Regions from separate parts of the Sedimentibacter sp. zth1 genome, predicted to be linked through region 1. Evidence: riboswitches for the same ligand, from Rfam matches in the RefSeq annotation. Region 1 holds a riboswitch; each other region holds the start of a gene.
What was found. A riboswitch is a leader RNA that binds a small molecule or an ion and turns the genes downstream of it on or off. The one in region 1 is predicted to bind cobalamin.

Region 1 (8,760 bases):
TATTAGTTAATGTAAGTGTTACTATAACTGTTTTATCAACACTTTCGTCTCTATTTACATAAGCATATCCGCTTGTATTCATAATATCTATAATTTTTTCATCACTTGAGGACCACTTATAGCTATATTTAGAACCATAGCTTTCTTTATTTAATTTTATTTTAGGTGCAATTATATTATCAAAATCTAAAAAAGTACCATTTTCATAATCTAAAATTGCTTTTTCATCTGTATAATTTAAAGATAAATAGTTATCAAGCTCTTTTTGCAAGATAAGATTTATATTAGCTTCAATTACTTCTTGCAATTTAGTATTAAATTCAATAAGTTTTGCACCATTTGAAATTTTTGCTTTATTTGTATCATCTAACTTGTTGTACTGTACTAAAAGTTTTTCAACATTATCTTTTTGCGCAAATATAACTTCATCTGTTTCTGTAATATCAGGAAGTTTAGCTATTTCATCTTCTAAAAATTTCTTGCTGACTATTACAATTTTATATGTTTTTGTCTGAGAAGAATCCTCTGATGAAATAGTAATATCTGTTGATCCATCTACTAAACTTACAATATGTTGTTCATTTGGATTAACTATTTCCTCATTAATTTTAATTGTAGCACCTACATTTTCAGGTGTAACAGTTATTTTAGCTTCATTTAAAACATTATCCGTTAGTATGTTATATGTTGTAGCTTTACTATCAAAAGTAAAATCAACACCTTCTATTGTAATACTTTTTAAATTTGGATTTATAGCCTTTAGTATTAAGTCTAAACTTACTTCATTTCTGCATAATTTTTTCAAATCTTCATTATTAGGATAAATTTCAGCGTATTTACCTAAAAGCTGACTTGTAAAGCAAGTTTTAAAGGAAATGTTTGTATCCTTATCAGGTCTTTTAGATAATTTCATAGTTACTTCACTAAAATATCCTGAAGGGTCAAATTTATAGCTATCCTCTGTATCATATGGATCACTTGGATTTGGAAACAAGTCATCAGGTTTAAATCCAGTTCCTGTTTGTGCCTTATAATCATAACCCCAAACTAATTTACCATCTTTTTCGTAAACACAATATATGTCATTTAGATTATTTGCTATGTTGTCTTTATCTATGTTATTTCCATCATTTATTCCTTCCCATATATTTGCCTTTACTTTTTCCATCAATGCAATTTCTTCATCAATTTCAACTTGTGTAAGAGGTGCTATTGTAAATGGTATTACTTTTTCAACTGAAACTCCTTTTTTTGTCATTGTTATTGTCACATTAGCTGTTTTTTTATTTTCACCAATATTTGGTCTTACAACTCTTGCAACATAATTAACAAATCCACTTTTAAAAACCTCAAAGCTAAATAAAGATGGATCAGAGCTTTCGTGTGTATAAGTAACATCCTTTGGTATTTGTCTTCTTATATCAGGAACTTTAAAATTATATCTTACATTGTTATTTTTATAATCTTCCTGTAAGCTTATTGAGCTATCTTCTATGGCTACATATTCACCGAATTTTTCTATAGTAAAATTTTCTTCTAAGATTTTACTCAATTCTGCTTTAATGATATCTGTTTCATTTCCTGAAACTGCCTTTATAGTAATTGGAACAATCTTTTCAACTGTAATTGGATCATCACTAAAACGATATTTAAATGTTGCAGTAAGACTGGCTTCAGTATCCTCTGTTGGAATTGTAACATTTCCTTTGTATCCGTCTAGCGAGTTGCCCTCAATTTTTATAAGGTCACTATTAGATTCCCAAGTAATCCATGATTTTTTACTGCCTATTTCACTAGGTAAAATAAGCTGTGTTTTAACATTTTGCAAATCTACATTCTCATTTTTTATAGCATCCTCAGTCAATAAGTTTACATCTTGTTCAGTCATAAACTTAATTATCTTATCATTATCTAATGGAATAACAGCTATAATAGCGGACTCTTGTTCAACTGTATTTAGATTAAATTTAAAATTTACATTTACTTGTGCCACTTTGTTGTTTGTATTAGATGTATTGTCATACCAATTATCTATGTTTCCATTTGCACCAATGTATATAACAAAGCTACTTTCTTCTGAACCAATATTGTTTGCTGAAACAAATTCTACTTTAACATCACTTCTACCTTTTTTAGCAAGTGTAGAATTTAATAAAGTTACAACATTTATATCAGTGCCATATACAGGATGAATAGCACTTAAACTTTTAATAACATTTTTTAAATCAGTTTCTGTTTCTTCTAAAGTATAAGGTTTTACCTGTAATTTAAATTCTTTATTTACAGAAGCAAAGCCTTTTTTTATTGTAGCAGTAAGCGTAACTTCCAAATTTTTATCAGAAGGATATGCTGGCCTATTTACTACTCCATTTGATGAAATTATACTTTCATCTGAGCTTGACCATTCTATGATAGTTTTTCTGCTTTCACCTCTATTAACAAGTTCAAGCTGATCTATTGCTACTATATTTTCATTTATATTTTTTATTGTTAATAATTCTTTATCAGCATTAACTACTGCTAAATCAGCATCTATTGCTCCACCGCTTGTAACTTTTACAACAGCATATGGACGTGATATTTGTTCCTTACCGTTTACCACATTTTTAGATGTAGCTGATAATATATATGTACCTGCTTTATCAAAAAAGATTTCTGCAATTCCTTCACTATTAGTAGAACTACTTGTTTCTATTGTTGCTTTATTAACATTCACAACAGATTTTATTATTTTCGCACCATTAACAGGACTAACATTACTTGATAAATCACCCATTGAAGCATCATCTTTTAACAATTTAACTTCAAATGGCGTATTTATTGCTGTTTCATACTCAACATGCTCAAAATACGAATATACTGTATTAACACTACCATAATAAATAGCATAAAATTCAATACTATCCCCTGGTTGCACTATATATTGGTTGGCATTAGCCCCTGTAGATGCATCAAGCATTGGAAGTTTCCCGTTAACTCTAAACATCCAATATACATCTTTGCTATTTTTGTCAGGGTAACCATTAATTTTAGATATCATATCTATGCCATCAACAGTTGCCACCTTTTTCAAAACATCATATGCTGTCTCTCCCTGAGTAAAATTAATTGTAGTAGATGATACATCTGTTTCACCAATTCTTTCTACTCTTATTGTTGCAGTTTGTGAACTATTTGCAACTTCCGATGCCATTGCCTCGTATGTACTACCTGGTAAAAAACCACTAAATACCATACCAAGCACAAGCATCATAACAATAATTCTTTGTATTGCCTGTTTTCTCAATTTCTGTCTCTCCTTCATAATTATTAATTTATTATTTATATAAAAAGGCTTAACCTTAAAATATCGCAGTCTCTCACATAAATTTGGTTCTCGTTCACCCTAAAAAACAGGGTGCAGATCTCTTGACCTACCAACCATTTTCTTTTGAAAATGGGGTTAGGGCATAAAAAAAAGGGCTGTAGCAAAATTGCTACAGTCCGTATTTACTGTATAAGTAATAATGAGTAGACGCACTCTACCCTAATAGCTACCAATTACCCGTTGGACTATGTTATATTCTATGCAGGTCTTCTGGCTAACGACTCATCATCTTTTTCACCTTCCCAAGGTTAACACCTCAGTGGTATATTTGCTTAAGCAAAATTTGAAAAAGACTCCTCGTATACAGCGGCGGGACCGCATCGGATTTTCACCGATTTCCCTCTTAGCCACCAATATATGGTGGAACATAAAATATTTATTAATTTGTCAAATCAATGCTACCATCTTTAGAAATGATTGTCAACCTTCATTTTTAATTATTTATTATAAACTAAATTCTTTTCCACATCATCATAATTTGTACACTGCGCTATAAACCAATCGTAAATTCTGCTAAAAGCATTGATTATTACAGTTATAAATGATATTATAGTATATACGTATATACTATTTAGTTTTATAATCATAATCCTTAAAAAAGAATTTAATAACAGTCTATAGACTTATACCCTACAATTATTTGTAAGGTTATTACATAACAACACCTATACAAATAGGTGATTACATAAATAAGACATTTTAATATACAAATTCGGAGGAGAATAATTATGAAAAAATCGCACAAATTTAACGTAAAAGATAAAAAACTTGCAACAAAATTATCCATATTTATTGGAACTTTAACAATTGTTATCTTTTTCATTATGAACTTCTTTTCACTCACGGTTAGCGGAAAACACTTAAGACAGTCAATTGACAGAGAATTTACCGGTATGTGTAATCAGAATGTATTGAAAATTCAAAACATTTTAGATGGCTGTTCTTCTATTGCTAATTCTACAAGTGACAGTTTACAAGTTATGTATCAATCGAATGATACAATAACTTTATCGGAAGGAGACACAAAAGCACAATATATCAGTAAGGTAAACAAACAACCTTTATCACAAAGCAGATATGATGCAGAAAATGTACTATTAAATGCAATCTGGTCAGCCGTTGAAGATAATGAAGGTATAGTAGGTGCAGGTGTATTCTTTGAACAAAACGCTTTTGCAAAAAATATAAAAGAATATGCTCCTTATGTTATGGAGGAAAACGTTACTAATAGAACAGTTGATCGTTATACATATAGTTATTTTAAAAATAAAGACTATTATGTAGATGCAAAAGCAAAAGAAACTATGAATTTTAGTGATGCGTATGTGGATTCAAACGGAATTGCAATGTTTTCTGTTTCATATCCTATTATTTATAATGGTCAATTTAAAGGTATAGTGCTTTTGGACTTAAAAAGCGATATTTTCAATATAATTGATATTAAAAACAATAACTATAAGTCAATGTATGTAAATTTATTGAATAATAATAATAATATTCTTTACAGTACTCATACAAGTGTTATCGGAAAAAATTTCAATGAAACTGTTGACCAAAACACTTTCAACAATATTACTGGTGAATTAAAAAACAAATCGCACTTTTCAATTGAAACAAGCAGTGGAAAAGATAAAAAAACAAGATTTTTTACCCCTATTAATGTGGGAACGGAAACTTGGTGGGTGCAATCTGCCCTTTTATCAAGTGAGTATAATTCATTTATGTCACTAATGACAATAGTGATGATTGTTATTTCAGTAACATCTTTTGTAGTATTGATTGTAGTTATGGTTATACTTCTTAAAAAAATGCTTAAACCTGTTGATGCAATAGTTGAAGCAGCTAAAAAGATTGAGCGTGGTGATTTGAATATTGAACTTGAAGTAAAATATCAAGATGAGATTGGTATTTTATCATCTACGTTTAATGAAATGGCTCAAAACCTTAAAACAATCATTAAAGACATTTCCTATATATTGAATGAAATGTCTAAAGGTAATTTACAAATAGAAAGCGAAAATATAAAATATTACGTAGGTGATTATAAAGCCATTATTAATGGAATAAACACAATTACTATGAATTTAAATTCTACTTTAAATGAAATTAATATAGTTTCAGACCAAGTAAATTCAGGAGCGGAGCAAGTATCATGTGCTGCGCAGGCTCTTTCACAAGGTGCAACCGAGCAGGCATCTTCTGTTGAAGAACTATCAGCAACAATGACAGAAATTACTGATAAAATTAAGCATAATGCAGAAAAGGCTGGAACAGCAAATACTCTTTCCCAAGAGGCAGGAAATGAAGTTGTTATTAGCAATCAAAAGATGAAAGAAATGTCATGTGCTATGTACGATATTAAAGAAAAGTCCACTGAAATCGGAAAGATTATCAAAACAATTGATGATATTGCATTTCAAACTAACATACTTGCCCTTAATGCAGCAGTTGAGGCAGCTCGTGCAGGTTCAGCAGGTCAAGGCTTTACCGTTGTTGCAGATGAGGTTCGTAACCTCGCACAAAAATCTGCAGAAGCCGCAAAAAATACTACTATTTTGATTGAAGATGCTGTTGAAGCAATTGAAAATGGTTCAACTCTTACAGAAGAGGCAGAAAAGGCTCTTATTATAGTAGCAGAAAAGACAGGTGAAGTGAAAGAATTGATAAATGAAATTTCTAATAATTCACAGGAACAAGCAAATGGTGTTGAACAAGTATCCTTAGGTATTGAACAAATTTCAGCTGTAGTTCAGACAAACTCTGCTACCTCTGAAGAAAGTGCAGCAGCTTCAGAAGAACTTTCTGGACAATCCAATATGCTTCAAGAACTTTTTAGACAGTTTAAACTTCGTTAATATTAATGCCACGTATTTAAACAATTAAAAATTTACGGACAAGCTATAAAACATACTTAGAGCTTGTCCGTTTCTACGCAAAAAAAAAGTAGCTTTTACAAGCTACCCTTCTCATTATTAAAAAATACTTTAAATATATTTAGAAAATCTTCATATTTTTCTGATAAACTCTCTGGGTGCCATTGAACACACAATATATTGCCATCCTCTGATTCAACTGCCTCAATAATTCCATCTTTTGATTTAGCTGAGATTTTTAAACCTCTGCCTACAATTTTGATAGCTTGATGGTGAAATGAATTCACTCTAACAATATCTTTTTTTAATATATTGTGAAGTAATGTATCCTCTAATATTTCTACATCATGATACAATAAATCATTGCTAATGTTTGACGGACTATGTCCATTAACATCCTTTAACTGTTTGTATATATCCTGATATAATGTTCCACCCATAATTGCATTAATAAATTGGCATCCTCTGCAAATACCTAACAATGGTATCTTGTTTTCAATTGCCTTTTTTATCAAAATAGACTCTGTTAAGTCTCTGTCTGGGCTTAATCTACCAAGTTCCTGTATTGGCTGTTCTTTGTAATATTCAGGATTTATATCCTCTCCACCACTTATAATTAACCCATCAACTAAATTTAAATACTTATCTAAAACCTTTTCATCACTTGTTATTGGAATAATAATAGGTATATAACCCATCCTTATAACTGCTTTAATGTAGTCATAGTCTAGACACATATATGGATTGTTATTTTTATTTTCAATAAATGATGTTACTCCTATTTTAAAATTCAATCTGCTCACCTCATTATGTAAATATTTCTATTATTTTAACACATATTGATGTGGCTGTAAATAACAGTATTAAACAAATTTCTACTCAAAAATCTGAATTAATTTCTACTGTATTGGTTAAAACAAATAAGGCAACATAACAATCAAGTGTATTGATTAGTTTACTGGTTGCTGTTCTATTTATTCTATAGCATTTTTTATAACATTTTTTGTTTTTTTGTATATATTTGAATTAAAGTTTTATAATAATATCAATATATATTAGTCCATACATGAAAGGATAAAGAATGACTTTACAAATGTGTAATATACCAAAGAAAGCTGAGGAAAATAGATGCATATTGCTATTATTGATAATGAAAAAACTTCTAGAGAAGAGTTAAAGCTTTTGTTGCAAGAATGTGTACCTTCTGCAACTTTATTTACTGGTTGTAATGGTGAGGACGCTCTATTATTGCTTGAGAAAGAATCTATCGATGTACTTTTTTTGGACATACAATTGAATGATATTAATGGAACGGTTTTAGTTTCTCTAATTCAACGCGGATATCCAAATATTTTAATTATATTTGCAACTGCCTATGAAGAATATGCTGCAAAAGCTTTTGACCTTAATATTACTGATTATATTACTAAACCTTTTAGCAAGAAAAGATTGGAACAAACTATCAAAAAAATAATAAAAGCAAAATTAAATAGAAAAGAATTACCATTGGAATTCTATAATAATCTTCACAATCATAAAATAAGTGTGCAAACAGATAGAAAGATTGTTATATTAGATATAAAAAATATAATTTTCATTGAAACATGTATGCGAAATTTAGTTATTCATACAACTAATGGTGATTACTTAGACACTACGTCATTAAATTATTATGAAAAAAGACTGGCACAACATTCTTTTTACAGAACACAGAAAAGCTTTTTAGTAAACCTAAATTATATAGAAGAAATTGTTCCATGGTTTAATGGTTATGGCGTTAAAATGAAAGGTATTAAGGATAAGATTTTACCAATCGGTAGAAGTCAGTTAAAAGTACTCCGAAAAATCTTTGCATTTTAGGCAAACGTTTTTACGTTTTACGCTTATATAATTACCTCTTAAACCAAAACAAGTCCTCTTTTTAATATTTTATATTATAATATAAAAAAAAAGGAGGACTCATTATATGATTAGTTTTTTTATTTGTTTATTCATTCTTATAGCAGGTTACTTTTTATATGGTAAATTTGTTGAAAAATCATTTAATCCCGATGCTCGTTTAACACCTGCAACAGTTAATGCAGACGGTACAGATTACGTTAAAATGCATCCTGCAAAAATTTTCTTAATTCAATTATTAAATATTGCAGGACTTGGGCCTATTTTCGGTGCAATAATGGGTGCATTATGGGGACCACAGGTTTTCTTATGGATTACATTTGGAACAATTTTCGCTGGTGCAGTTCATGATTACTTGACTGGTATGATTTCTATGAGACATAATGGAACTACTCTATCAGAATTAGCTGGTATTTATTTAGGAAACATCATGAAGCAAGTAATGAGAATATTCTCAGTTGCATTACTAGTACTTGTTGCAGTTGCTTTTTCAACTGGACCTGCTGGACTGTTATCAATGCTAACTCCATCTGTTCTTAGCCGTAACTTCTGGTTAGTAGTTGTTTTAATTTATTACTTTGTTGCTACTTTTGTTCCTATTGATAAAATAATAGGAAAATT
Region 2 (8,760 bases), 1.4 Mb from region 1:
TTGTTGAAATAATTCCTGCTCTATATAGTTTTAAACTATTTATGTCTTTTGTGTTTTTTAAAAGGCTAAAATTATTTTCTGGTATAATTTTATCAATTATTGCACAAAAAAGCATTCCAAGAAAAAAAATGAGCATTGCAAACTGTAATCCTATTTTAGGACCATAGTGAGATTTGAAATTGTTAACCGATTCAGGAAATATTTGTACAAATGATACACAAATCATAACACCAGCAGCTAAAGACAGAAAAAAAGCAAGATTTTTATAGTTTTCTTTATCAAAAGCTAAAATCAATAGACCGCCTATACCTGTTGACAATCCTGCAATAGCCGTAAGAGCAAAGGCAATACAAAAACTTGTAAATTCCATAATAAACTCCAAATTATATGTTTTTATTATGTTTATGCAAAAAAAACGCTAGTATCACTAACGTTTCTTAATTAATTCAAATAAACATCTCTCTAAATATTCTTATAACTAAATCATCCTTAACTGCTAACGATAAAATTTTATTTTGTCTAACAAAAGTTGGAATTTTTTTATTTACACTAAGAGGCTCTTTCTTGAATTTATCAATAACAATCTTGATAAAATCATCCGCATCATATATTTTAAATCTTTTAATATCACTATATTTTTCTGCAATACACTCAACTAGTCTCAGTATAATATCTTGATAATCAAATTTACCTTTCATCTCCAGTAAAGATTCTAGTCTTGGCAATATTTTTTCAAATAACATTCTATCAGTAGGTATATCTTCAAATCCTAATAATTTACCTATATTTATATATCTTTGTTCATTATTATCAAAATTATTGAGCAAATATTTCAAAAAGTTATTTTTATATTGCTTGCAATAATATTTATAACCCTTGAGCTGTTTAAATACCTTCATAGCATCATAATATCCTAAAGATATATTGGTTTTTGCTTTAAGTACGTCAAAATCTAAAATTCCGCCTAAATCCTCAACAGGTTGAATATATATAACATTTATTTCATCAGTATTCACTTTTTTGACTCTTCCAATTCCATATGTTCTGACTGCAATAAAATTCTTATATCCTTTTTTTTGCAAAACCCCAAATGGCAAATTATCATATGCTCCACCATCTAAAAAGAATTTTCCATCAACTTTTTGCATTTTAAATACTGGTAAATTAGAACTTGCAAGTATATAGTCAATGAGTTTACCCTTTGGAATATTTTCCTTCAAAATTTCTATAGGTTGCTTATCGGTTAAAGAAATTGTAACAATTCCAAAATCAAGTTTTGAATTTCTAACCTTTTCTTCATCTATGAAGCTACTTACTAGCTTTCTAATTTTTGATGTATCCAAGCCTTTGTTAGTTATTATATTCTTGGACAAATTAACAAAATATGATAAACTTATGTCAGCAAAATTTTTACTTTTTACATTTTCTATTTGTTCTTTATTAAATCCGAAAAGAGATTCTAAATCAATTTCATTCCAAATATCAACTAATTTATCATAATCTCCTTGAACAATAGCAGCACCGTTCAATGCTCCAATTGAGGTTCCTGCAACACCGTCTATTTTTATCCCTAAATCAAGCAAAGCCTTATATGCACCTACATGATATGCGCCCTTTGCTCCTCCACCTTCTAAAACAAGACCATACATTTAATATACTCCTTTATTATTCTATAGATAGTAGCTTAACACCATTTACATCATCTTTTTCTTCTATCTTGCTAATTAAATCATCTATTGAAATCAAAATGTCAGACATATCAATGGATATATTAACAGAAGCTTTACCATTGATTGGTATATTTTGATTCATAGTCAAAATATTCGCCTTTACAGTTGACAATAAATTTAAGACTTCAGACAAAACACCGCTTCTATGAGTAAGCATCAAAGCAATAACAGCTTTTCTTCCCATAGAATTTTCAGATGGTGAAAAAACGTAATCCTTATATTTATAATACGTACTTCTACTTATTCCAACTTTTTTTACTGACTCGCTTACACTCTTTACAGTTCCATCATTTATATAATTTCTAGCCTCTATCACCTTATCAAAAACATCTGGTAAAATTTCTTTATTTACAATTAAATATTTTTTTAACATTGAATTTTCTCCCCCAATAATGTAAAAGCTTTTATATATTATACATAATTTTATATGAATAATACAAGTTTTTTAACTAAAAATTGATTTCAAAGAAACATTATAGTATAATAATGTGGTGTATACACAAAAAATAAATAGAAATCAGCAAAGAGGTGCATAAAAATATGATTAGTATTAGCATTTTGGGTTCGACAGGCTCTATAGGTACACAGACATTAGATGTAGTTAGAGACAACCTGGACAAAGTAAAGGTATGTGCTATTTCAGGTAATAGCAATATTGAATTATTGAAAAAGCAAATTCTAGAGTTTAACCCTGAAGTATGTTCAGTTATGAATGGGATAAATGCTATAAAGCTAAGAAACATATTGCCTAAATTTTGTAAAACTGAAATTGTAACTGGTATGGATGGATTGATAAGTGTAGCAACACATTCTCAAGCACATATTATTGTTACTGGCATATCAGGTATGATTGGTCTTAGACCAACAATAGAAGCTATAAAACTAGGTAAAACTATCGCTTTAGCCAACAAAGAAACACTTGTTACGGGTGGAGAGTATATCATGCACTTAGCTAAGAAATACAAAGCTACAATTTTACCTGTTGATAGCGAACATAGTGCTATATTTCAAGCATTACAAGGAAACAAGCATGAAAGCATCAACAAACTTATATTAACAGCATCAGGAGGACCTTTTTTAGGTAAAAGTGAAAAAGAACTAGAAAATGTAACATTAGATGACGCACTTAACCACCCAACTTGGAAAATGGGTAGAAAAATAACTATAGATTCAGCCACTTTGATGAATAAAGGATTAGAAGTAATTGAAGCAAAATATTTATTTAATATTCCTGAAGAAAAAATTGAAGTAGTGGTTCATCCACAAAGTATAATACATTCTGCTGTTGAATATTGTGACCACTCGACTTTAGCACAAATGGGTTTACAAAATATGAGAATTCCAATTCAATATGCTCTTTTTTATCCTAAAAGGATAAAAAATAATTATGAAACATTATCACTTAGCAAAATAAAAAACTTAACCTTTGAAGAACCTGATAAAAAAACATTTAGGTGTTTAGATCTTGCTTATTATGCACTAAAGATAGGAGGAACACTTCCTACAATTTTAAACGCGAGCAATGAACTTGTAGTTAATCTATTTTTAGAAGGGAAGGTTAAATTTTTGGATATTCCTAAAATAATAGAAGTTCTTATGACAAAACATTCTGTAAAAAAAGTTGAATCAATTAACGATATTCTTGATGCAGAATTATGGTCAAAAATACAAATAGAAAACAAACAAGGTGTATTAAGTGGTTTGATTAACTAAATTTCAGTTTTTAAGACATAGACAATAAAAAACTAATAATCATTTTATTTTAATTGGATTATTAGTTTTTTTGTTTCTAATTCTTTTCTTCTACTAAATTGAATAGCTCTTTTAAATTCATTGCAACGCAAACATTTTTTTTGCTTTTTATTTTTCCAAGTATTTCTTCACATTTTCCGTTTACAAAATCTCTTTTGCTATTATATAAAATTATAATTTTTTTATCATCTAAATAGCTTAAAATTTCTATATTCTCAAAATTACCTTCACCTATTGCAACATCCGTTAAAATTACTATGTCGCTTTTTTTTATTAATTCTCTATTTTTTTCTATACTCTCTTTACTAAATGATGTAAAAGGTAGTTCTTTAACATATCTAATACTTAAATTTTTACATATTTCTAAATCGCTGTCTCCATCATTTAAAACACCACAGCTAACATTATATCTTTCAGAATAAAGCTTTTGAATTATATATTCTCCTGTTCCTCCACCGCAGATGACGTGAATATTTTTATTCTTATCGTCCTTAGCCCTTCTAGCTCTAAGAGCAACGACTTCCTTACAAGACAAAAGTTTATTTTCTCTAACAAGCATTTCCATATCATATACTTGCCTCAATACACTTTCATCTATTATATCATCTGGCGTGCCTATTTTTACAATACCTTCGTCACTCAGCAAAACAATTTTATCACTAAATCTACTAGATAAATTTAAATCATGCATAATAGTTAAAACTGTCAAATTATCCTCTCTATTAAGAGAATATATTAATTCTATTATATCTAACTGATGATGTATATCAAGATTTGATGTAGCTTCATCCAATACCAAAATACTAGTTTGCTGTGCAAGTGCCCTTGCTATAATGACTCTTTGCTTTTCACCACCACTAAGTTCATTAAAATTTTTGTCCTTCAAGTAAAATGTAGATGTTTTAATCAATGCATCTTGTATAATTTTTTTATCGTCGTATTGTGATTTACCAAATTTTTTAGTGTATGGATTTCTTCCCATTGCAACAATATCGTACACATTAAAATTAAAGCTTATATTGTACTCCTGAGGAACAAACCCAATCATACATGCTTTTTCTTTGTGTGAAATATTTTTTATACTTTTATGATTAATTAAAATGTCACCAGACTCAATGTCTATATTTTTCATAATACTTTTAAGTATTGTAGATTTTCCAGCTCCGTTTGGCCCAATTATGGTGCAAAATTCGCCTTTTTGTACATCAAAGCTAATATTATTCAAAACTGTTGTAGTACCATATTTTACTGATATATTTTTAACTTCAATAACATTTTCCACTTTTTACACCTCTAAAATAATTCTCTTTTTTTACTTCTAAGTAAATAAACAAAAAAAGGACCGCCAAGTATTGCAGTAACTAAACCAACAGGTATTTCTTGTGAGAAGACACTTCTTGCAAGAGTATCACAAATAACCATCAGTATTGCTCCAAAAATAAATGATAGTGGAAATAACTTTTTATGGTCAGGTCCAATAATCATTCTAGTTATATGAGGAATTATAAGTCCTACAAATCCAATTATACCAGATATAGAAACTACAAATGCTGTAACTATAGTACTTGTTACTAATAAAATCAATTTAACCTTTTCAACATTCACTCCTAAATTGCTTGCTGTTTCTTCGCCAAGTAAAATTAAATTTAAGTCTTTTGAATAATAAAATAATATTGCAAATCCTATAAGTACATAAGGCAAAATTGTTACTAGCTGTGACCAACCTTTACCAGAAAAAGAACCCATAGTCCAAAAGTATATTTTACTCAAATCATCACCTGCAAAAATCATTATCAAAGATGTAAAGGCTGTTAAAAAGTTTCCTACTGCAATACCACTTAAAAGCAAAGTAGTTATTGGCACTTTTTTACCAATTCTTGAAATAGAATATACCAAGAACATAACACCAACAGCACATGAAAAAGCTAATATAGTTATTATTGATAATCCAAAGAATTTAAATGTTATGTGCGATGCTATACCGATAGCTGCACCAAAAGCAGCACCCGATGATACACCAATAACATATGGATCTGCCATAGGATTTTTTAAAAGTCCTTGGTATGTAACACCAGCTATAGATAAGGCACCACCCACTATTAACGATACCAAAATCCTTGGAAATCTAACCTTCCATATTATTGTTATAGTAGAAGATTTCATATCTACTAAGTTTTTTTCAAGACCTAAAATTTTATTTATTATAATTTTAAATGAATCTCCAATACTTATATTTGCAGCACCAATACAGCTACAAATTAATACTGTTAAAAATAATACTACAATCGATATCAGAATAATTAATTTAGTATTTTTTTTCATTTTATCACGTCCCACTTATATTATATAAGCAATTTGCTAAAATTTAAATATATCTCTTCTTAAAAAAAAATTAAACTTATTAGCTTGGAATAGGGAGTTTAATAATTAGCTAATAAGTTAATTTATTTTATTTAAATGCTTCTGGATGAATTGCTTTTGCAACTAATTCTAATGCTTCCACAATTCTTGGTCCTGGTCTTGATGATATATCTTGATCTAAAAGATATATTTGATTATTCTTTATTGCATCTATTTCTTCAAATGCAACTCTTCCTTTTATATCATCAACTGTTTTAAATCCATCATCAGCTGATAAATATACTTGTGGATTTTCCTCTATTAATTTTTCTAAACTAAATTCTGCATATGCTGATTCAGCATCATGTGCAATATTTTCACAATTTGCTAAAGTAATTAAATCATCAATAAAACTTCCAGGCCCTGCAGTTTGAAGTGGATCATTCCAAACCTCATAAAAAGCAGTTTTTGAATCTTCACCTTTAATTTTGTCTAATATTTCTTTTTCCTTATCCTTCATCGCACTTACAAGTTCTATAGCTTTGTCCTTTGCATCTAGCATATTTCCGATAAATTCAATCTTTTTAAAAGTATCCTCATATCCTTTTGCATTTACTATAACAACTTGAATACCCGCGTCTTTTAATGTTTTTAAATCATCGTCTTTAATTTTATCAGAGATAAACAAATCAACATCTAGCTCTAATAATTTTTCAATATTCGGTCCAGTGTATCCACCAATAACTTGTTTGTTTTTTGTATCTTCTGGATAATTACAGTATTCAGTAACTCCAACTAATAAGTTATCTTTGCCAATCGCATATATTGTTTCTGTAATAGATGGAGCACCAGATGCGATTTTTTCTGGAGCCTTTTCAAGGGTTACCTCATTGTCTAAATCATCTTTAAATGTTAATGGATAAACACTTTTACTTTCTTCACCTACATTGTTAGTTTGATCGTTATTTTGATTTTCACTACCATTGTCATTTGTTTTCGTACAAGCAGCAAATGTTATAATCATACATACTGCTAATAAAATACATAAAACTTTTTTTGTAATTTTCATAATATACCTTCCTCTAAAAAAATAATCCTAACCTTGTTGGGTTAGGATAAAAGTACACAATTATACTATCATCACACCTTCCCACCGAAGGCTAATTCTCATTATAGGTAGGTCTCCTGGCTCGCGGATCATCCTCATTTTACCCTTCCCATTTTCAAAACAGTGGTTTGTAAAATTTGTACTCACTTACAGTAGCGGGGGCTGCAATGGCATTTACCATTTTCCCTATTATGTTTTATAAACACCTATAATTATTTAATTCACGTAAAGCATACCATATATATATTTATTTTGCAAGTAGTATATTTTATAAAACTAAATACAATATATTTCATCTATTTGTATTATAATTATAAATTTTATTTTTGAATTATTTATTTTATCTACTATAAATTATATTGCAAAAACAAATAAAATGCACTATTATAATAATTGTTACGATTTAATTATATTATAAGGAAGGTACTAAAATGAATTACGAAGAATCTTTAAAATATATAAGTGATACATACAAATTCGGTTCAAAACTTGGTCTTGAAAATATTAAAAGACTTACTGAATTATTAGGAAATCCTCAAGATAAATATAAAATAATACACGTTGCAGGCACAAACGGAAAAGGTTCTACTTGCAATATGATACATAATGTTTTAGTTAAGAGTGGTTATAAAGTTGGATTATTTATAAGTCCATTTTTGCAAGAGTTTACAGAAAGAATACAAATAAACAACAAACAAATAAATAGAGATTCATTGGCAAAAATAACTACTCTTATAAAAGACAAAATTGATATCATGCTTTCTGAGGGCTATAATCATCCTACAGAATTTGAAGTTGTTACTGCCATAGGATTTAAATATTTTGAAGAACAAAACATTGATTTTTTAGTATTAGAGGTTGGACTTGGTGGTAGATTTGATGCTACAAATGTAGTCAAATCATCTTTAATTTCTGTTATCACATCTATAAGCTATGACCATACTGAATATTTAGGTGATACACTAGAAAAAATTGCATTTGAAAAAGCTGGAATAATAAAAGAAAATAGCAAAGTAGTTGTTTATCCTCAGGGTAAAAATGTTGTTGATGTAGTTAAGGAACAAGCAAGAAAAAAACATTCTAATATATATGAATTAGACTCAAATAACATAAAAATATTAGATTCTACCATAGAAGGTCAAACACTAAACTACATAGATAAAAGAATTTTCAACTTAGATAATTTTAAAATTAATATGCTTGGTGAACATCAGGCTTATAACTGCCTCACAGTTTTAAAAGTTTTAGAGCTTCTAAAACAAGAAGGCTTCATTATAACTGAAAAAAGCGTAAAAGAAGGTCTGCTCAACTCTAAATTTGCCGGAAGATTTGAAATTATAAGAAAAAAGCCCACAATTATACTAGATGGTGGACATAATATCAATGGTGTTGAATATTTTCAAAAGGCTATAAAAAGATATTTTAAGGATAAAAAAATTATTTTGTTTTATGGAATGTTAAAGGATAAGCATCCAATTGATGTAATTGATTACTTGCTTGATATTTCAGAACAAATTTATACACTTACTCCAAATAATCCTGCTAGAGCAATGGATTGCAAAGATTTAAGGGATTTAATTGTCAAAAGAGGTACTAAAACAAAGGTAACTGCAATAGAAAAATATGAAGAAATATTACCTATTATTGATAAGATAGACAAGGACGATATTATTGCATGTGTAGGTTCATTGTACATGATTGGCGATATTCGTACTTTATTGCAAAATAACAATAGATAGAAAATGTGCTATTGCAAAACTAAAATATATAGTTTAGCAATAGCTATTCTTTTTTGTATTAATTTTCAAAAAAAGAAAGTTGCAAAACTAT
Region 3 (8,760 bases), 590 kb from region 1:
TGAATGTGTATTAAATATTCCTCCAGCAAGTTTAACTATTTTACCAATATGACCAACCAATAAAACTCCGTTGTACCCCAAGGAATACGCATAATCTATTGCTTCGCCTATATAGTTGCTACATTTTACAGATTCATCACTTAAAAGGCTAAAATTATCATTCAAAAAATCTTGTCCATAATTTCCGGGTGTCAATACTGCATATTTTCTATTTTGTGCTTTTTTTACATTCAATTCTGCTTTTATAGTATCAATTATTGCAATTTCACTCATCGGCTCAACAATACCACTTGTTCCAAGTATAGATATTCCACCAACAATTCCCAATCTTGAATTAAAGGTTCTTTTTGCAATATTTTCGCCTTCTGGCGCTGAGATGATAACTGAAAATCCACCTTCATAATTGTATTCATCACATATAGTATTTAACTCTTGCTCTATCATTCTTCTTGGAACTGAATTAATTGCTGCTTGCCCTACCGGTTGGTTTAATCCACTCATTGTTACTCTACCTATACCAATCCCACCATCAATAACTATTGCTTTTTTAGGTATGGTTGATACTTTTGCATAAATGAGCATATCTCTTGTAGCATCTATGTCATCACCACTATCTTTACGAACTGCACAGCTTACATATTTATCATAAATTTCAACTTCATGTATCTCAACATCTATATCTATACCCTTTGGTGTATGTAATTTTACTCTTTCAACTTTTTCATTTGTTAGTAGCATTATAGCTGCTGCCTTTGATGCTGCAGTTGCACAAGAACCAGTTGTGTAACCAAGCCTAAGCTTTTTTCCATCCTTGGTTATATATTCTCTAAGCATTTTATCTTTTTAATTGATAAATTAAAGCATTGCATATAGCAGCAGCTACATTGCTTCCACCCTTTCTACCTTTGGCAACTATATATGGTACATTTGTAGTCATAATTAATTCTTTAGATTCAACTACGTTTACAAATCCAACTGGTACACCAATAATCAATACTGGATTTATTTTATTTTCATCTATAAGTTTTTTTAATTTAATAAGTGCTGTTGGTGCATTGCCAACTGCTATAATACACGGTTTCTTTAGATTACATGCTTTTTCCATAGATACTGAAGCTCTTGTAATTTCACGTTTTTTTGCCTCTTTTGCAACATCTTCATCACTCATAAAGCAGTGTGCTTCCCCTCCTAATGAAGAGAGAATTGTTTTATTTATACCTGCTTTAGCCATCTGAGTATCTGTTACAATATCACAACCATTTTTCAGTGCTTCTAAAGCTTGTTTACATGCATTATCAGAGAACACTAGGTTATCTACATAATCAAAATCAGCACTCGTATGTATAACACGTTTAATGACAAGTTCATTTTCAGCAAGTAAATTTATATCTCCTAATTCTTCTGTTATAATTTCAAAGCTTCTTTTTTCTATCTCATTTGGTTTTATACTATACATAATTTTCTCCTAAGCATTTTTTATAAAAATTTTCTGCAAAATGTAAATTTGAATAAAAGTTAAGATGTGGATATCCAGCGTATAAAAAATCATTTGATACTACACATTTCCATGTTTTTTTGTTGGTTTTTTTAGCAGTGAAACTATCTCCACATTCTGTCAAATCATAATAATGAAATTCATGTGCTTTAATTTTTTCACCTTTTTTGCATAACATATTATTTTTATTAGCTGTAAGTGTAACATATCCAAATCTCATAAGTTTCCCAGTGTTTTCTGATTGCCCTTCAAGATATGATACCATTTTGTATGTATCTATACTATTTGCTAGATACATAAATCCACCACATTCAGCTATACATGGAATATTATCAGAAAGAGCATCTCTTATAGATTTTAGCATAGTTAAGTTTTGTGATAACTCTTTTACGTATAGTTCTGGATATCCTCCACCTATATACAAGCCATCTATATTTTTTGGTAACTCAACATCATTTAGAGGACTAAAATATAATAAATTTGCTCCCATTTCTTGTAACAATTCTAAATTATCTCTATAATAAAAACAAAACGCTTTATCTTTTGCAACTGCAATATTAATACTATGATTAAATTTTTTAATAACTGGGCTTTTAAAAACATTTTCTTTTGCATAAGAAGCAAGCTTTATTAAATTATCAATATCAATTGTATCTTCTACTACTTCAGCTAATTTATTTAACTTAATTTTTATATCTTCAATTTCTTCACTTGTAACTAATCCTAAATGTCTGCTACCAAAAATCAAATCTTTAGATAGCTTAGGAATATAACCAAGCACTGTAATATTTCCTTCAAATTCTTCCTCTATAAGCTGTTTTATGGCGCTAAATGTTGTTTTTGTTATATTATTAAGTATTACTCCCTTAATATTGTTATTTTTCTTGTATTCAACAAATCCCTTCAGCGTTGCTGCTATAGATGTTGCCATTCCTTTACAATTAATAATCAATATAACTGGAGTATTGGTTATGTTTGAAACCTCATATGTAGATGATTTTGTTGTATTAAGCCCAGCTCCATCATAAAAACCCATAACCCCTTCTATCACGGCTATTTCAGAATCATTGCTATTCTTTGCCAATAAATATTTTATTGAGTTTTCATCACAAAAGAACGAGTCCAGATTTGAACTTTTTGCTCCAATTATTTCTCCATGAAACATAGGGTCTATATAATCAGGCCCACATTTAAAAGATGACACCTTTAGTTTTCGATTTACAAGTGCTTGCAATAATGCAACAGTTACAGTAGTTTTACCGCAATTACTTGATGTACCGGCAATCATAATTCTTGGTATATTATTATTTTTCATTAAGATATTCTACCACCTTTTCAACATCATAAAATATTGGGATTCTATTTTGTTTAGCAATTTCAATAAGCTCTTGATTAAATTGATTATATAGACCAATATGTGCCCCAACGTCTACTAATACTGTGCTCTTAACAACAGCTTGTTTCGCCTCATTTATCAATTCTTTTGATACTGGTTCAAATGCCTTTGAAGAATATATTTTTTTAGCTAAAGATTTTGCTACTTGAAAATCCACATCGTTTTCGTAAAGTATACCTGTATTAAACGATATACGTTTTTTTTGTAATTCTCTATAATATAATATACCCTTACCCTCTCCACCTACAATAAAAACGTTTTTATCACTTGTTATTTTAGGTAATTCAACACTTCCAAACAACATATTATATGAACTATTATCTAATCCATACAATTCATTTATTATTTCTTCTTTAAATATATCTTTGGGTGTACCAAATCTAGATATTTTATCACCTTTTACACACGCTACTTTATCCGATATTTTCGGTGCTAAATCTATTTCATGCAATGACATTATAATGGTAATATTTTTTTCGCGCGACATATTTCTTAATATATCTAGCAAATCTATTTTATGCTTTATATCCAAATATGATGTAGGTTCATCAAGAACTATAATTTCAGGTTCTTGACATATTGCTCTAGCAAGCATAATACGCTGTCTCTGACCATCACTTATTGATAAAAAATCTCTATCTTTTAAATCAAGCGCATGCACCTTTTTCAATGAATCACATACAATTTCATCATCTTGTTTTGTTAATTTACCAAAATAATTCGTATACGGATAACGTCCTGACGCAACAATATCTTCACATGTCATCATTTCAGGTCTTATTTTATCTGTTAAAACTACAGCCACTTTTGTAGCTAAGTCTTTATTAGTCATATTATTTAAGCTATTTTTATCTATGTATACAATTCCTTTTATTGTTGACAAATGCTTTGTTATACTTTTTAAAATAGTAGATTTTCCAGAACCATTAGGTCCTATAAGTGTTAATATCTCGCCTTTTTTTATTTTTATATTAATATTATTAATTAAAGGTATATTATTATAACCAACACATAAATCTTCTGTCCTAAAAAAATAATTTTCAGTCATATATTACACTCTCCTTTGTCTACTAAGCATTAGCCATATAACTACTGGTGCTCCAAAAACTGCTGTAACTGTACCTATTGCTAAATCCACCGGTGCAAATGCACTTCTTGCTATTAAATCACAAAACATACAAAATACTGCACCGCATAAAAAAGATGCTGGTATGATAACAATTGGCTTAGTAGTTTTACACATCATTTTGGTTATATGTGGAACTGCTATTCCTACAAATGATATAGGACCGGCAAATGCTGTAACACATGCTGACATAATACTTGATAATATAATTAGTATAACCCTTAAACTTTTTATGTTAATACCTATGCTTTGAGCATAGCCCTCTCCTAATTGGAACGCACCAATTGGCTTTGAATATATCATTGCTAATATCAATGATATTGCTACTACTATAGATGCTACTTTTAAATTGTCCCAATTCATTCCCGAAAAGCTACCCATAGCCCAATGAGTTAAATTAGCTATATCTGATTCTACTGCAAACGTTATAAAAAAATTAGTTACAGCAGAACAAATATATCCAATCATTATTCCAACAACTAAAAGCATTGACATGTTCCGAACCTTTTTAGAAAAAAGTAGTACAAAAAGCATTGACAGCATAGAACCAGCAAATGATGCTACTACTGTCATTGTAAGAGAAATACTATTTACATACTGAAGCATTATAAGCATAACAAAACCTACAAACATTTTTGCTCCCGAAGAAATTCCAAGCACAAATGGTCCTGCAATTGGATTTCTGAAAAATGTTTGTAGCATAAATCCTGAAACAGATAAAGCACCCCCAAGAACTGCTGCTCCGAGCAGTCTTGGGAGTCTTATACTCCATATTATTTTACTTTCAATTGAACCTTCATTAGCACGAAACAATATAATTTTAACTATTTCTGATGGTGATATATTTACACTTCCTGTGTTAACATTCATAACTATTGCAACAAAAAATAATATAGCTAAAAGTATAAATACTATCTGATAACGTACAACTGATTTCATATTGTCAACCTATTGCAATCTAAATAAATATGTTAATTCATTTACAGAATTATCATCTATTGATAGCATTTCATTTATATCTTTAATCATATAACCTAACACATTTGAAATTTGGAAGTAATTTGGTGTTGTACACCATACGTTTCCTTCTTTTACAGCTTTAAAGTCACTAAACAATTCATTTTTTGCTATAAAATCATCTACTGTTTCTGGTTTTCCGCCTAAACTCCAAATATATATAATATTGTCTGCATCTTTTGCTGTTGCATAAAATTCTTCAAATTCCATCTTTTGAGCTCCAGTTTTATCTGGTTCCATATCAGCAAATATATATTTACCTCCTGCTAACTCAACCATTTTTGCCATATAATCTCCACCCCTACGAGCATAAAGAGTTCCCTTTGAAGTTATATAGAAAACTGCTGTTGTTTCAGGATCTTCTGTTTCTAAATCTAAATTTTCAACATATGCAACTTGTTCTTTGAAATGTTTTTCAGCTATTTCTTCGCAATCTAATAATGCACCATATAATTTTACCCATTCTACTCTTGCCATTGGATGCTCTTCATATGTAGCTTGGTCTAGTAAATATGGTATTTTTAATTCATCTAATTTTTCTGCAACCTCTGGCACTCTTAAAAGCATTGTTGAAAATACTGCAAATGGAGGTTGTTTAGCTGTTATCATTTCATAGTCTGGTGCTTTATACGAACCAATGTATTCAATTTTGCCATCATCAATTGCTTTTCCAATTTCATCTATGTACCAAGACGATCTTTTTGTAGTAACTAAAGATACTTTGTCTAATTTATCAAGACCATTTATAAGTGACATAGTTGGTGTAGATGATATCAACATATTATCTAAAGGCATTTGTAATGTTACAACACCTTCTTCTATATCTGCTGGCACATTCATACCCTCTGGTATAGTTAAAAACTGTCTTCCATCACAAACCTTTATAAGCTTGTAACCACCCTTATAGTAATCTACTGAAAAGTTTTTAGCATAAACTAGTTCCATCGAATGATCAAAAACTAATTTTCCATTATAATCTTCTTCTTTTCCATCATTATTAGTTTTAGAATTATTGTTTTCATTACTTACATTATTTGATGCATCGTTATTTGCATCCTCATTTTTAGTGCATCCTGTAAATGCTACCAATAGTAGTGTTATTAACAAAAATACTACTGCTAATTTTAAACTTTTTTTCTTCATTTTAATCTCCTTATGTATTATAGTTTAATATTATCAGTTTAAATTCCCATTGAGTAAGGATAAAAATAAAAAAACTTCTATTTCAAAAGAAATGGAAGTTCAAATGTATCTGTTATATTTTGTACATACTAAAAAATATTAATATTTACAATAACGGACCTTTCTTCCCTCTTCCCGGAATACTTAAAACCGACAAAACATGGTAGGTCTCCTGACTTATGATATAGATACTAATGTATCACTAAAGAGTGCCTTCTCAGGTTTTTAACCCAATGACTTATTACTCTTTTTTCGTCAATTACAGTAGTGGAAGCTGCTTCGGAATCTAACCGAATTCCCTTAAATATTAAAGATGTCGTTCTTTAAAAAACCATATTTTATTTTTTATTTATTTACTGAATGAATATACCACAAAAACATTTTTATGTCAATATATCTATCTTTTGTTTGAGTTATACCCCCTTGGAGTAACCATTTTACCATTAATTACTTTAGTTTGACTATTTCCTACAAAAACAGTTGTAAACATATCTACATTAACATTTCTTAGCTCTTTCAATGATACAATTGTGCTTTTCTCTCCATCTCTACCAATATTTTTAACAAATCCACACACTGTTTCTTCCGATTTATATTTTAACATAATATCACATGCCTCTTGCAAGTAGCTTGATCTTTTTTTGCTTGATGGATTATAAATACAAATAACAAAATCAGCAATTGAAGCACATTCTATTCTTTTATATATTAGTTGTTTAGGAGTAAGTAAATCGCTCAGGCTAATTACAGCAAAATCATGCGTCAAAGGTGCTCCCAAAACAGCTCCTCCACTTAGCGCAGCTGTTACTCCTGATATAACTTCTATATCAATATCACCCTTTTCTCCTACAAGCTCATATATCAAGCTTGCCATACCATAAACACCACTATCACCACTACATACCATGGAAACTATGTTGTTTTCTTCAGCCTTTTCTATAGCCCACCTACATCTATCTATTTCCTTCATCATTGGAGTTTCATAAAATTGTTTATGACCAAAATATGGTTTCAATAAACCTGTATAAACAGTATATCCAACTATAATATCACTATTTTCCAATGCATCTTTTGCCTGAATAGTCATGTTTTCATAACCACCCGCTCCAAAACCTACAACATATAATTTCATTGCTTATCTCCTATTTTATTAAAATAAAAAAAGCTATAACCTAAAAGTTATAGCTTGTATATTTACGGTAAATATTAGCATATTGTTTATACAAAGTCAACATTAGTGGAAAGCTAGATACCTCTTTTGTCAAAAGCTGCAAAATATATAGATGCTAAAAGTCCACCCATTACATCTGTTATTAAGTCACTCATAGTATCATTAACTAATGTCGTAGCAACACGTTGAGTATCAATAGAAAGTATATTGTCTACTGCAAATTCATATATCTCCCAAACTACCCCTCCAATACATGCGAATCCAAGTAAAAAGAAAAATCTAATAGTAGGATTTGTTTTTTTACCTTTTAAGAGACTGTTTAATAATGAATTACCTACAATAGCAAGTATAATTCCTGAAAATACATGCATCAATAAATCCCACCATGAAATAACATCATAAAAATTAAACATTACTCCAATAACCACTGCAAATATACAGAAAATGCTATATAGGGAAACTAAGTCATCACTAATAACTTTTCTATTTCTATTTATGTAATCTATGATATATGTAGATAAAAATATTGCAAGACCACCCGCTATGCCAATCCAATTTCTAATAATCAAGCTATAGATAAAAGCAATTCCAATTCCTATCCTTAAAGCCCACTTTGAATAATAAGCAAAATTTTTCATACGCCCTCCTAAATATTGTTATTTTATCTTTAGTATTACATTTTTGTTCTTATTTTATTCATATTTATATTATGCAATAATTAATAATATAAATATATTATAATTTTATTAAATTTATATTAATATTAAATTACTCTTGACTAATTTGTTTACTTTTGCTATTCTAAATGAGTGTTTGATGGGAATGAAGTTCTCCCTTGGAATATCCAAAACTGCTTAACCGCTGATGACTTCTGCAATTATTATTGTAGAAATTATCAGCTTTTTTTATATACTAGGAGTTGCGTAGCAACTTTTTTATATAATTTCACAATAAAACATATACTATATTAGACAAAGGAGAATTTAAATGCTTTACAGTTTAGCTTTGATTTTTTTACTCGGTTTAATTTTTTCAGCTTTATTTAAGAAAATTAATCTTCCTAGTTTGCTTGGAATGATTTTGGTAGGTATACTGATTGGTCCTTATGGCTTTAACTTGTTGGATAATTCTATACTTTCTATATCTGCACAACTTAGAAAATTTGCTTTGATAATTATTCTTACTCGTGCAGGTTTAACCTTAAATATCTCAGATTTAAAAAAGGTAGGTAGGCCAGCAATTCTAATGTCTTTTTTACCTGCTTCTTTTGAAATTTTAGGTATAATTATAATTGCCCCTATACTCTTGGGCGTAGAGTTAAAAGAGGCAGCCCTGATAGGTACTGTTGTTGCTGCAGTTTCTCCAGCAGTTGT

Region 2: it holds a riboswitch for cobalamin, as region 1 does, so the genes downstream of both, JYG23_RS00870 (ABC transporter substrate-binding protein) here and JYG23_RS09110 (immunoglobulin-like domain-containing protein) in region 1, are expected to answer to the same signal.
Region 3: it holds a riboswitch for cobalamin, as region 1 does, so the genes downstream of both, JYG23_RS11765 (ABC transporter substrate-binding protein) here and JYG23_RS09110 (immunoglobulin-like domain-containing protein) in region 1, are expected to answer to the same signal.

Annotation. Positions count from the first base shown of each region.
Region 1 covers NZ_CP071445.1:1,861,864-1,870,623, forward strand. Annotated here, with positions in the region: gene JYG23_RS09110 (immunoglobulin-like domain-containing protein) at 1-3,286, opposite strand, end outside; cobalamin riboswitch at 3,550-3,753, opposite strand; gene JYG23_RS09115 (hypothetical protein) at 3,805-3,954, opposite strand; gene JYG23_RS09120 (methyl-accepting chemotaxis protein) at 4,096-6,222, shown strand; gene JYG23_RS09125 (gamma-glutamyl-gamma-aminobutyrate hydrolase family protein) at 6,318-7,034, opposite strand; gene JYG23_RS09130 (LytTR family DNA-binding domain-containing protein) at 7,369-8,100, shown strand; gene JYG23_RS09135 (carbon starvation protein A) at 8,207-8,760, shown strand, end outside.
Region 2 covers NZ_CP071445.1:164,483-173,242, reverse strand. Annotated here, with positions in the region: gene zupT (zinc transporter ZupT) at 1-370, opposite strand, end outside; gene JYG23_RS00895 (patatin-like phospholipase family protein) at 447-1,649, opposite strand; gene JYG23_RS00890 (ACT domain-containing protein) at 1,666-2,103, opposite strand; gene JYG23_RS00885 (1-deoxy-D-xylulose-5-phosphate reductoisomerase) at 2,271-3,443, shown strand; gene JYG23_RS00880 (ABC transporter ATP-binding protein) at 3,520-4,764, opposite strand; gene JYG23_RS00875 (iron ABC transporter permease) at 4,776-5,804, opposite strand; gene JYG23_RS00870 (ABC transporter substrate-binding protein) at 5,932-6,891, opposite strand; cobalamin riboswitch at 6,980-7,155, opposite strand; gene JYG23_RS00865 (folylpolyglutamate synthase/dihydrofolate synthase family protein) at 7,362-8,669, shown strand.
Region 3 covers NZ_CP071445.1:2,453,826-2,462,585, reverse strand. Annotated here, with positions in the region: gene cbiD (cobalt-precorrin-5B (C(1))-methyltransferase CbiD) at 1-834, opposite strand, end outside; gene JYG23_RS11785 (precorrin-8X methylmutase) at 836-1,456, opposite strand; gene JYG23_RS11780 (cobyrinate a,c-diamide synthase) at 1,449-2,810, opposite strand; gene JYG23_RS11775 (ABC transporter ATP-binding protein) at 2,800-3,939, opposite strand; gene JYG23_RS11770 (iron ABC transporter permease) at 3,943-4,956, opposite strand; gene JYG23_RS11765 (ABC transporter substrate-binding protein) at 4,966-6,177, opposite strand; cobalamin riboswitch at 6,361-6,567, opposite strand; gene cobJ (precorrin-3B C(17)-methyltransferase) at 6,614-7,348, opposite strand; gene JYG23_RS11755 (hypothetical protein) at 7,462-8,025, opposite strand; fluoride riboswitch at 8,197-8,268, shown strand; gene JYG23_RS11750 (cation:proton antiporter) at 8,375-8,760, shown strand, end outside.